Tolumonas auensis DSM 9187: one gene and its partner. Each later gene encodes a partner of the first gene's protein in a complex. Links are inferred from orthologs where the notes say so. Each region holds a gene or a part of one and is shown in the gene's direction. Other genes may lie near its edges.

What was found.
Region 2: the proteins of xseB (region 1) and xseA are in contact, whole or in part, in a cryo-EM structure (PDB 8TXR), measured with the Escherichia coli proteins. The link is inferred for Tolumonas auensis DSM 9187 from one-to-one orthologs.

Annotation. Positions count from the first base shown.
Region 1 is NC_012691.1:2,732,070-2,740,012, forward strand. Bases 1-2,974 are described here. They hold xseB (exodeoxyribonuclease VII small subunit), read left to right. Parts: upstream 1-1,341; coding sequence 1,342-1,608; downstream 1,609-2,974. Other genes in these bases: thiI (tRNA uracil 4-sulfurtransferase ThiI), read right to left, coding at 1-1,189; ispA ((2E,6E)-farnesyl diphosphate synthase), read left to right, coding at 1,609-2,499; dxs (1-deoxy-D-xylulose-5-phosphate synthase), read left to right, coding at 2,520-2,974. In the rest of the region: more of dxs, read left to right, coding at 2,975-4,382; arsC (glutaredoxin-dependent arsenate reductase), read right to left, coding at 4,463-4,888; TOLA_RS12765 (ArsR/SmtB family transcription factor), read right to left, coding at 4,911-5,219; TOLA_RS12770 (AEC family transporter), read right to left, coding at 5,289-6,224; TOLA_RS12775 (DUF1189 domain-containing protein), read left to right, coding at 6,408-7,214; TOLA_RS12780 (ABC transporter permease), read right to left, coding at 7,295-7,943. UniProt on the Escherichia coli protein: Bidirectionally degrades single-stranded DNA into large acid-insoluble oligonucleotides, which are then degraded further into small acid-soluble oligonucleotides.
Region 2 is NC_012691.1:2,380,242-2,385,695, forward strand. What follows is about bases 1-2,998. They hold xseA (exodeoxyribonuclease VII large subunit), read left to right. Parts: upstream 1-825; coding sequence 826-2,172; downstream 2,173-2,998. Other genes in these bases: guaB (IMP dehydrogenase), read right to left, coding at 1-650; yciA (acyl-CoA thioester hydrolase YciA), read right to left, coding at 2,169-2,567; TOLA_RS11045 (YchE family NAAT transporter), read right to left, coding at 2,695-2,998. In the rest of the region: more of TOLA_RS11045, read right to left, coding at 2,999-3,333; adhE (bifunctional acetaldehyde-CoA/alcohol dehydrogenase), read left to right, coding at 3,954-5,454. UniProt on the Escherichia coli protein: Bidirectionally degrades single-stranded DNA into large acid-insoluble oligonucleotides, which are then degraded further into small acid-soluble oligonucleotides.

The DNA of each region.
Region 1 (7,943 bases):
CCTGAGCTTCGGTTTCATTCGCGATCTCACGGATATCGATCACTTTCGCACTGGTGATCACATTTTCCAGTACATCGAAATTAAACTTGGCTTCGTTCGCCAAAACTTCTTCATAACGCGCTTTTACCGTCGGCTTATTGGAAATCACTCCGCAATATTCCGGCATGGTTTCAGCGAACTCCTGAGTTCCGATGGCCCGGGCCTGATCAATGATGTCTTGCTTATCACTGACGATCAGCGGACGCAGGATCAAGGTGTCGGTAACACGATCAATCACAGACAGATTGGTGACGGTCTGGCTGGATACCTGTCCGACGCTCTCACCGGTGACTAACGCTTCGACACCCATACGTTCCGCAACACGGGAAGCCGCCCGCATCATCATTCGTTTCAGTACCACGCCCATCAGACCATTGTCGATTTTTTCCAGGATCTCGCCAACCACGGGTTCGAAAGGCACAGAAACAAATTTTACTTTGTGTGACTGGCTGTATTTGCTCCACAGATAATAAGCCACCTGTTTCACGCCGATCTCATGCGCCGCGCCGCCCAGATTAAAGAAACAGTAGTGCACTCGGCTGCCACGTTTGATGAACAGATAAGAAGCCACCCCGGAGTCAAAACCACCGGAGATCAGACTTAATACATCTTCCTGTGTCGACAGCGGATAACCACCTAAGCCTTTATGGATCGCCGTGACCAGATACAGCAGCTCATTTTCAATCTGCAGATTGATCTGCAGATCCGGATGCGAAAGTCTGACTCCATTAGACGGGAAATTCTGATTCAGTCCGCCACCGACATAACGCTCAATTTCGATGGAGGTGAATTCATGTTTACCTTTGCGTTTCACACGCACACAGAAGGTTTTATTTGCCAGCGTCGGGCCATAGACTGCCGCAGTCTGCTCGTAAATATCGTGCAGATCAGTGAACGGTACCTGTGTCACTTCCAGAAAAGCCTGGATACCCGGCATGCAACTCAAACGTTCAACCAGCTTGTCTCTGTTTTCGGGCGAATCATTTTTACTGGACACCATGAGCTTGTCCCAGTCGTTACGGACAGTAACGGTCTCATCCACTTTTTGCAGGACATTACGGATATTACCCTGCAAAATTTTCACCATGCGTTGGCGGACGGATTTACTTTTGATGGTGATTTCCGGGAACAGTTTAATGATGAATTTCATGACAACGCTCGTTTAGCTGGCGAAAAGTGGCGCATTATAATCCAGCCGGCCAAAGATGCTAACCCTTGAGGCAAGAGATCACAGAGTTTATACGCCAGAAGGTCAGACAGTGGTAAGATAAGTAAATTATCTCTCTATTATCAGAACCCGCCATGGCCGCCAAAAAGACCGAATCATTAAGTTTTGATGCTGCTCTCGGAGAGCTGGAGCAAATTGTGCAACAGCTGGAACAGGGTGATTTACCGCTGGAAACAGCACTGAAACAATTTGAACGAGGCATTCAGCTGGCGCGGGTGAGCAAACAAAAATTAGAACAAGCGGAACAGCAGGTGCAGATACTGTTACAACAGGGTGAGCAGGAAAAACTGACGCCATTTACTGTTGAACAGACATCCGGCCAGAACGCAGAGGAAGAATAAGTGTCACTGCAGACCTTTTCACAACACTACCGGCAACGCATTGATGATCTGTTGCTGCAAAAAATCGAAACCTTACCTGATTTATCACCTCGCCTAAAAGCGGCAATGCGCCATGGCCTGGTGCTGGGTGGCAAACGGGTTCGTCCATTTCTCGTCTATGCTACCGGTAGCATGCTGGACATTGATGAAGCATTACTGGATGGACCGGCCGCCGCGATCGAGTGCATTCATGCCTATTCGCTGATCCACGATGATTTGCCGGCTATGGACGATGATGATCTGCGTCGCGGTCATCCGACTGTGCATAAAGCGTTTGATGAAGCGACTGCCGTACTGGCAGGTGATGCCTTGCAGACACTGGCATTCTCTATTCTGGCGGATCACCCTTTCCCGGATGCATTACGCACCCAGCAAGTGAAGATGCTGAGCACGCTGGCACAAGCTTCTGGTTATGCCGGCATGTGTGGTGGTCAGGCGCTGGATCTGGCCGCAGAAGGACAACATGTCGGACTGGAAGCACTGGAGCTGATCCACCGGCATAAGACCGGCGCACTGATTGAGTGTGCGGTGATGCTCGGTGCATTGTGTCAGCAGGATGTCGCAGCAGAAACAGTCTCTGCCCTGAAAAAATATGCAGCGGCCATCGGACTCGCTTTCCAGGTACAGGATGACATTCTTGATGTTGTCAGTGATACCGAGACGCTGGGTAAACCTCAGGGTTCTGATCAGGCGCTGGATAAAAGCACCTACCCTGCTTTGCTGGGGCTGGATGCCGCCCGCGAAATGGCGCAGGATCTGCACCGGCAGGCATTAGCGGCCTTGGCACCACTTCCTTATAATACTGAAATATTATCTGCGTTTGCTGATTACATCATCGAGCGCGCATATTAATGTCGGATAATAACAAACACATGATGATTGATATGACCGAATACCCGACGCTGGCATCAGTTAATTCGCCGGCGGATCTGCGGCAATTCCCGGAAGAGCGTCTGACGCAATTATGTCAGGAGCTACGCACTTTTTTGCTGCACTCTGTAAGCCGTAGCAGTGGCCATCTGGCATCCGGACTCGGAGTCGTGGAACTGACCGTAGCGCTGCATTATGTCTATCAGACACCGGTTGATAAGCTGGTATGGGATGTTGGTCATCAGGCTTATCCGCACAAAATTCTGACCGGCCGTCGCGACCGGATGGCGACAATCCGTCAGAAGGATGGCGTTCACCCGTTCCCATGGCGGGAAGAGAGTGAATATGATCCGCTGAGTGTCGGTCACTCCAGCACCTCCATTGGTGCCGCTTTAGGCATGGCGGTGGCGGCCAAACGGCAGGGTCTGGATCACAAAGTTGTGGCTGTCATTGGTGATGGTGCACTGACTGCAGGAATGGCATTCGAAGCGCTGAATCATGCCGGTGATCTGCATGAAGATATGCTGGTGATCCTGAATGACAACGAAATGTCGATTTCGGAAAACGTCGGCGCACTCAACAATCATCTGGCGAAATGGTTATCCGGCCCGGTCTACACCACGCTGCGGGAAGGCGGCAAAAAGGTACTGTCTGGCCTGCCACCGGTAAAAGAGCTCGCTCGCCGGGCGGAAGAACATATCAAAGGCATGGTAATTCCGGGGACCTTGTTTGAAGAGTTGGGCTTTAATTATATCGGCCCGATTGATGGGCATGACATCAAAGCACTGGTCAATACACTGAAAAATATGCGGCAGTTAAAAGGTCCGCAACTGCTGCATGTGATGACCAAAAAAGGCAAAGGCTATGAGCCTGCCGAAAAAGACCCTATCGGTTATCACGGTGTGCCGAAATTCAATCCGGAAGATGACTGCCTGCCGAAAAACAAAGGCGGCAAACCGACTTTCTCGAATATTTTCGGTCAGTGGTTATGCGATATGGCTGAGTCTGACAGCAAACTGGTGGGCATTACACCGGCGATGCGGGAAGGCTCCGGCATGGTTGAGTTCTCGCAGAAATATCCTGAGCGTTATTTTGATGTCGCGATTGCCGAACAGCATGCGGTGACCTTTGCCGCCGGGCTGGCGATAGAAGGCATGAAACCGGTCGTGGCTATCTATTCCAGCTTCATGCAGCGGGCTTACGATCAAATCATCCACGATGTGGCGATCCAGAATCTGCCCGTATTGTTTGCCATCGATCGCGCCGGCCTGGTCGGTGCTGACGGGCCGACCCATCAGGGTGCATTTGATATCAGCTTCCTGCGCACCATTCCGAATATGGTGATCATGACGCCATCGGATGAAAACGAATGCCGGATGATGCTGACCACGGGCTATCAGTTAAACCAGCCTGCAGCGGTACGTTACCCCCGCGGTACAGGCAGTTGTGTCACTCTGAACACAGAACTGGAAACATTACCGGTTGGTAAAGGTCAGATCGTCCGTCAGGGACAAAGTATTGCCCTGCTCTGCTTCGGTACGCTGTTACATCAGGCAAAATCCGTAGCCGAAAAACTGGATGCCACACTGGTCGATATGCGGTTTGTGAAGCCTTTGGATGCAGAATTGCTTAAAACGATTACAGCACAGCATGATGTACTGGTGACCATCGAAGAAAATGCCGTACAAGGTGGTGCAGGCTCTGCCGTTAATGAGTGGATGATGACGCAGCGCGTGTTAATACCGGTATTAAATATTGGTCTGCCGGATCGCTTTATCGAACAAGGTACGCAGGAAGAGATTTATCATGTTCTCCGACTGAACAGTGCCGGTATTGAACAGCGGATACGTGAGTTTATGGCTTAACACTTAGTTACGACGACACTCAGTTACGACAAACACTCAGTATTACGGCTCCTTCGGGAGCCGTAATATATCAAGACTTATTAGATCAGACGCTTACCTTCCGCATCAACCACCGCTTCACCGTCTTCCTTGGTAAATGCACCTTGTTGCGCAGCCGGCAGTATATCAAGTACCAATTCTGAAGGACGACACAGCTTAGTGCCCAGCTCTGTGACCACAATAGGACGATTGATCAGAATAGGATGCTGCATCATGAAATCAAGCAACTGCTCGTCAGTCCATTTCGGATCATCCAGCCCCAGCTCAACATAAGGATCGCATTTCTGACGCAGCACTTCACGCACGCTGATGCCCATATCGGCAATCAGTTTTACCAGCGTATCGCGGGTTGGCGGTGTTTCCAGATACAGGATCACGTTCGGTTCGATACCGGCATTGCGGATCATTTCCAGCGTATTACGTGAGGTACCGCATTTTGGATTATGATAAATAGTCACTTCAGACATGGTCATTTCCCTTTCATGATCATTAACGTGGAATACATTGTTCCGGATTGCCGCCACAACATTCTTCGGTCAGGTATGCAATCAGTTCCCGCATCAGTGGAACATTCGCACGGTAGCGCTGATAACGCCCTTCCTGCACGACCGATAACAGGCCAGCATGCGCCATCGCTTTCAGATGGAAAGACAGGTTGTTCGGTGGCAGACCGAGCGTAGTCGCAATTTGTCCGGCGACCATGCCTTCCTGACCACACTTCACCAGCAAACGATAAATATCCTGCCGGATACCGGATGCCAGTGATTCAAAGATGAGTGTTGCTGATTCTTTTTTCATAGTTCAATACTACAAGAGGGATTGAAATAATCAAGCGAATAAAAGCCAGCATAAGCTGGCTGATACTATTCATCCGGATAACATGACACAAAGCGGCGTGGTGACCGCGGCCACTACAGTAGAGAGCAACAGGCTGGTCGCCATCACCCCTTCCATCGTTTTAAACTGCCGAGCCATCAGGTAAACGTTCACCCCGGTAGCAATGGATGCCAGCAACACGATTGCCTGCGTTTCCATGGTAGGTAAGCCAATCAGACGGGCGATCCCCCAGGCGACTAACGGATGACCAACCAGTTTGAGCAGACATACGCTGATTGATTGTCCCCAATTACCGCCAATGCCATATTCTGCAAGCCCCATCCCTAACGATAACAGCGCCATAGGTGCCGCCGCACCGCTGATCATGCTCACGGTATTATCAATCAATAGAGGCAGTTTCCAGCCTGTCAGCCCCCATGCGGTACCAGTCAGGATGCCGAAAACAATCGGGTTTTTCAGCACACTTTTAACGGTTGAGAAAAATCCGCGAAAGGAAAAGCTGCCATGTTTCGCCAATTCCACCGATACCGTCACCAGTGTCCAGAGGATCAGTGAATTAAATACCAGCACCAGTGCTACCGAAGGCAATGCGGCATCACCTAACATCATTTTTGCCAGTGGCAATCCCAGCATAGAGTTATTAGAGAAGATCCCGCCCAGGGCAAATACAGATTGCGATACGCCATCCAGTTTAAAGACTTTCCAGGCCAGTAAACGTCCCAGAATAAAAATGATTAAGCAGCCGCCAAAAAACGCGATCAACAAGCGCGCATCAACCGGTGGCAGTTTGGAGAAATCACTCATCAGATGAAACAGCATCGCCGGCAATGCCAGTGAAAAAACGAAGCGGGACAAAGAATCCGACATCACTTTAGGCCAATGCGCCCAGCGCATCACGCCATAGCCGATAAACACCAGGATAAACAATGGGGTTGAGAGATAGACTTGATGTAATAAGGCAGACATAGCACCACCATCAGACAACGGGAGGCAAAGTCTAGCATGACATATGTCACAAATATTGCGCCATATTAACTTTCAAACGGAATCCTAAAATTTGTCGTTTGGACTCCGCCTGATTTATCCCGGACAAACTGATATGCTAGACAAAACAAATAAAACTCATTTGGAATTCAGGAGTTTCAGGTCATGCGCAAAATCACATGGTGGCAGGCTCTCTGGCTATCATTCTTTTCCCGAACGCTATATCAGTCTGTTGCCCGTCAATGGCAGGGGATCGGCTCATTATATTTGTTGATCATCTCAGCACTGGTCGTGATGCCTATTACGATGCAGATCCGGGAAGGGTATCTTGCTTTCGTTGAAGAAGAATTGCCGCTGTATCTGGATGAATTTCCGGAACTGACGATTCAGAGCGGTCAGGCATCCACCCCGGAAGAACGCCCCTATATTATTAACGAGAAAGGTACGACTGAGCCGTTCATTGTCGTGGATACCACCGGGCAATACACGTCATTAGACCAGACATCGGCAGCGGTGCTTATTACGACTGACCGCATATCTATCCGTAAAAACGATACCGATTCTCAGTCCTATGATTTTTCAGATCTGACGGATATGACGATTGATCGCTCATCGGTCGAAACATTTATGGCAACTACCGGTCAATTTCTGCTCCCGCTGACCTATGTGATTATGGTCGCCTTTTCCTGGTTCTGGCGGTTTACACAAGCCATGGTTTACGCCTTGTTTGCCGGATGGCTGGCGAAAAGACAGGGCGTGACTCTGCGGTATAACTCGTTTGTCCGCATCTGTGCGGTGGCGCTGACGCCTGCGATGATCCTTGATATGTTTATCGGTGTTCTCGGCTTACCGCTGCCCTTTGCCGGTCTGTTATTTATCGTGCTGGAAGTGATGTATGTTCGCTTCGCCATTCAGAGTGTCTGTCAGTTACCACCCGATCAGCGTAACGATGAAGGCTCCATCATCGCGTAACCAGAAAAGAGCAATACAGATACGAAAAGGGAAGCCAGCTCTGACTTCCCTTTTTTATTTCTGTCTGTGTTTGATAGCACTCAGTCTTTATAAATCTTCGGATTGAACAGGTCGCGTAACCAGTCACCCAGCAGATTGATAACCAGCACCAGCACCACCAGACAAATGCCGGGGAAGGCAGTGATCCACCATGAACCGGAGAAAATGTAGTTAAAACCGATACTGATCAGTGAACCCAGTGACGGTTTGTCCACCGGCATCCCGAGCCCCAGAAACGACAATGCCGCTTCAGACATAATGGCATTGGCAACCTGTACGGTTGAGATAACCAGGATCGGTGACAGGCAGTTTGGCAGAATATGACGGAACATAATGCGGGGCGCTTTAAAGCCCATTACGCGCGCTGCCTCCACATACTCTTTCTTCTTCTCCGACAAAACGGAAGCGCGCACAGTACGTGCGTATTGCGGCCATTCAGAAATACCGATGATCAACACCAGCATCAGAATGGCATATTGCGAGTAGAACTCACCGCCCAGCGTCGCCTGAAAAATAGCCGATACAATGATCGCCACCATCATAGTAGAGAACGACAGCTGAATATCCGCCATCCGCATCAGCAGGTTATCAACACGACCACCGACATAACCAGCCACCAGGCCGATCACGACACCAAATGCTAATTGCAGGGCGACCGCACACAAACCAATCATCAGCGATACACGTGAA
Region 2 (5,454 bases), 350 kb from region 1 along the record:
CGACCCATTGCGTCTTTACACGCGTTCGGTTTGCTTTCTGCTTTCTGGAAATCTTTAACCGTGATCATACCGGTCAGTTTGAAATCATCGTTAACGATCAGCACTTTCTCGATGCGGTGTTTTTGCATCAAAGCCTGAACCACTTCACGGGATGCATTTTCATGCACAGTGACCAGACGCGCTTTTGGCGTCATCACTTCATGCACTTTCATGCTCAGGTCGGTCACAAAACGCACGTCACGACCCGTGATGATACCCATCAGTGAACCGTCAGTGTCTACAACTGGGAAGCCACCAAAACCGCTCATGAAAGTCAGCTCTTTGATCTGAGCAATAGTCATGTCTGGGCGAACGGTTACCGGATCAGTCACGATGCCACTTTCGAACTTTTTAACGCGACGAACTTTGTCCGCCTGCTGTTCGATAGACATGTTTTTATGGATGAAGCCGAGACCACCTTCCTGTGCCAGTGCAATCGCTAAGCGAGCACCAGTTACGGTATCCATTGCAGCGGAAGCCATAGGAATGTTCAGCACGATATCTTTTGTCAGATGAGTGCGCAGATCTGCGGTATTAGGAAGAACGATTGAATGAGCAGGGACTAACAGAACGTCGTCAAAAGTCAGTGCTTCTTTGGCTATGCGTAACATGGCAACATCTCACCGTTAATTAATGAAAGGGGGTGGGTAAAATATTGCAGCGAGATTTTAGGCACTTCATAGGGGTTGGTAAAGCAATTTTGCGTTTTAAATCACAATTTTTTTTACCACTGTCGCAGGTCGTTGTTATTATTAGCCTCTGATCCAGTGAATCAAGAGCGTTCCAGTGGCTATATCTCAACCAGTAATCTATACCGTCAGCCGGCTAAATAATGTGGTTCGGCTCCTTCTGGAACAGGAAATGGGGCTGGTCTGGCTGACCGCAGAAATATCCAATCTGGTACAGCACAGTTCAGGACACTGGTACTTCACCCTAAAAGATCAGCAGGCCCAAATCCGGGCCGCCATGTTTAAAGGGCAAAACCGTCGCGTCAGCTTCCGCCCGCAAAATGGCCAGCAAATACTCGTTCAGGGACAGCTTTCGCTCTATGAAGCCCGCGGCGATTACCAGCTGATCGTCGAGAAAATGCAGCCCGCCGGTGACGGTTTACTGCAGATGAAACTGGAAGCATTAAAAGCCCGGTTAATGGCGGAAGGTTTGTTTGATCCTCGCCGTAAACGCGCATTGCCAACCCAACCGAAACAGATCGGGATTATCACCTCCCCGACCGGTGCAGCCATTCACGATATGCTGACCATTCTGGCCCGGCGCGATCCGGCATTACCGGTGATCTTATATCCCAGCGCCGTACAGGGAGAGAGTGCAGTGCCGGCATTGCTGAATGCGCTGGAGACTGCCTGGCGACGCAATGAATGCGACTTGCTGATCATCGGCCGTGGCGGTGGCTCACTGGAAGATCTCTGGTGTTTTAATGATGAACTCGTAGTCAGAGCAATCGCTAACAGTCCGATCCCGATTGTCAGTGCGGTCGGACATGAAACAGATGTGACCTTGTCAGATTTTGCGGCTGATCTTCGCGCCCCAACCCCTTCTGCCGCTGCAGAATTAGTCAGCCGCGATCAACAGCAACAACTACACCGGTTAGCGCAATATCAGCATCGTCTGCAACAGGCGATACAGCTACGGCTACAGCAGCACCAAATAGCCTGGCAACAGCAATACGCCAGATTAAATACACAAAACCCCAGATATCAGTTACAGCAGAAAATACAAAAACAAGATGAATTACAATTTCGTCTGGAACGTGTAATGACACAAACGTTAGTGCAGGCAAACCAGCAGTGGATGTCTCAGCATCAGCGCCTGCAGCAGGTTTCGCCCAAACGGCAGCTCCCAAATCTGCAAAAACAGCATGCTTATCTGTATCAGCGTTTATTGAATGCAATGCAGAGCAAACAACAGGACAGCGCACAAACGCTATCCCGGCTGAGCGGCCAGTTACATGCATTAAGTCCACTGCAAGTGTTGGCCAGAGGCTATTCCGTCACTACCAATGCAAAAGGTGAGCTGATCCATAGCAGTCAGCAAGTGACTACCGGAGAAATGCTGAATGTTCAGCTACACCAGGGAACATTGAAGGTCAGAACTGAAGAAGTAAAATCTGAAAATTAATCTTTGGGTACCGCACGCGGGTGCCCGGCGTCATCGATAGCGACATACGTAAAAACGCCTTCGGTGACGCAGTAACGCTCATAACTTTCGGAACGCAGCAGCGGCTTGATCCAGACTTCTAAATGGACAGTCATCGAGGTTCTGCCGACGCGGGTACATTCACCGTGAACACACACCGCGTCCCCCACTTTCACTGGCTGATGAAAAGTCATGCCTTCAACCGCAACAGTCGCAATACGTCCCCTTGCAATTTCTGTCGCCAGCATGCCGCCAGCTAAATCCATCTGGGACATAATCCAGCCACCAAAGATATCGCCATTCTGATTAGTATCTGCAGGCATCGCCTGAGTACGGATAATCAGCTCGCCTTTCGGATGACGTTTAACGTTGTTCATTTTCAGCTCTTTTTGTAGGGAAAATGTTAAATATACTCAGCAAAAGTGCTTTTGACTATATTCATATGAATCACGGCAAATGCTCATTTTTACAATTTCGTAGCAATTTCCGTCACTTGCCCGAGTCTTATGCCAGCACCGGAAACATGTGTTTGATACCGGCAACCATAATTTCAATACCCAGCGACATCATGATCAACCCCATGATACGGGTCACCACGTTGATACCGGTACGTCCCATCAGGCGAAACAGCAAAGGTGCCGCACGGAATATCAGCCAGGATGAGAAGCAAAAAACCACGACAACCAGGCTCATGCCCAGCAATTGTTGTGCAGAATTGAATTGTGATGAATAAACAATGGTCGAACTGATTGCTCCGGGACCCGCCATCAGCGGTAATGCCAGCGGAACAACGGCAATTGATTCTTTCGCCAGAGTGTCACCTTTTTCTTCTTTATTGTGACGCACTTCGCCCAGTTTACCCTGCAGCATCGACCAGGCAATCAGCACAATCAGCGAACCACCCGCAATCCTGAATGATGCAATCGAAATATCAAACGCATCCAGGATGATCTGGCCGAAAAACATGGATACCCACAGGATCACCATAACGGCGAAATTAGCTGTCGTATTTGTCCGCAGCCGCTCCTGTGGTGTCTGCTGACTGGTCAGACTGACAAATACCGGCAGCAATCCCAACGGATTAATGATGGCGGTAAGACCAATAAAAAACTTCAGATAAACCGAAAAAGATAATGGATCCATAGTATGACAACAGGCTCAGATAAGTAGGAAATAAGTATGTCAGAAATTAGTGCCAAGAGTAGCTAAAACAGGATTTCTTCACCAGAGAGATAAATTTATGCCCATCACATTAAGGATTAGTTTTTTTTATCCGAATGCATTTTATTGTCATCAACGGAACACTAAGTCCGAATACAAACAAAACATGGTCAGTCCATATAAAAAACAGCTCAAATGGTGAGACCGGTATAGAATTTTACGCTTCAGATTTCAGTAAAAGATAGAAAGCAGCTCAGGAGGTATTCTGGATCATCGCCTTATCTGACGCGGGGTTGTGATGATTTGGTTACAAAAATGTCAAAAATTTTGTTTTGTAAATTTTGTAACCATTTAGTGACTATTGTTCTGTTGAACATGTCTCGTATTTCTGTTGAATATATCTCACAATCGCTTTCATAGAGTAAATTCAGACATAAATTACAGGGTCCGTTTACTAAAATTGATTTGGATCAAATTTTTACGCATTACCTACTTCTATAATCGACTACGAAAATTGTTTACTAAGTCACACTATAAATACAGCTGCTATAGTGATGTACGTGCCTTAATAAACCGTTTTTCAAACTCACTAGGAGAAATGTATGCCAGTAACCAACGTTGCTGAATTGGATGAACTGCTTGTCCGCGTTAAAAAAGCTCAACGCGAATTCGCAACTTTCAGCCAAGAACAGGTAGACAAAATCTTCCGCGCTGCTGCTCTGGCAGCAAACAATGCCCGTATTCCTCTGGCTCAGATGGCAGCAGCTGAATCAGGCATGGGTATCGTTGAAGATAAAGTGACTAAAAACCACTTCGCATCTGAGTACATTTACAACAAATACAAAGACGAAAAAACTTGTGGCATCCTGGAAGAAGACAAAACTTTCGGAACCATCACTATCGCTGAACCAATCGGTATCATCTGCGGTATCGTTCCAACTACCAACCCGACTTCTACTGCAATCTTCAAATCTCTGATTGCACTGAAAACTCGTAACGGTATCGTTTTCTCCCCGCACCCACGTGCTAAAAATTCTACTGCTGCTGCTGCACGTATCGTTCTGGATGCTGCTGTTGCTGCCGGTGCACCTGCTGACATCGTTGGCTGGATCGATACCCCATCTGTAGAAATGTCTAACTACCTGATGAAACACCAGGACATTAACCTGATCCTGGCTACTGGTGGTCCTGCGATGGTTAAAGCGGCTTACTCTTCAGGTAAACCAGCTATCGGTGTAGGCGCAGGTAACACTCCAGTTGTTATCGATGAAACTGCAGACATCAAACGTGCTGTAGCTTCTATCCTGTTGTCTAAAACTTTCGACAACGGCGTAGTTTGTGCTTCTGAACAGGCTGTTATCGTAGTTGATTCAGTTTATGACGCAGTGAAAGAGCGTTTCGCTTCTCACGGCGGCTATATCCTGAACAAAGATGAAGCTGACAAAGTTCGTAAAGTACTGCTGATCAACGGTGCCCTGAATGCGGCAATCGTAGGTCAACCAGCGACCAAAATCGCTGAACTGGCTGGCATCAAAGTTCCTTCTGACACCAAGATCCTGATCGGGGAAGGCGCTAAAATCTGCTACGAAGAAGAATTCGCTCACGAGAAACTGTCTCCATCACTGGGTATGTTCCGTGCTAAAGACTTCACTGAAGCTGTTGACTTCGCTTGCCAGATGGTTGATCTGGGCGGTATCGGTCATACTTCAGCTCTGTACACCGACCAGGACAAGAACGACGATCGCGTTCGTTACTTCGGTGACAAGATGAAGACTGCTCGTATCCTGATCAATACCCCTACTTCTCATGGTGGTATCGGTGACCTGTACAACTTTAACCTGGCTCCTTCTCTGACTCTGGGTTGTGGTTCATGGGGTGGTAACTCCATCTCTGAAAACGTAGGTCCAAAACATCTGATCAACAAGAAGACAGTAGCTAAGCGAGCAGAAAATATGCTGTGGCACAAACTTCCTAAATCAATTTACTTCCGTCGCGGTTCTCTGCCAATTGCACTGACTGACCTGGAAGGCAAAAAACGCGCAATGGTTGTTACCGACAGCTTCCTGTTCAACAACGGTTATGCTGACGAACTGGTTACCATCC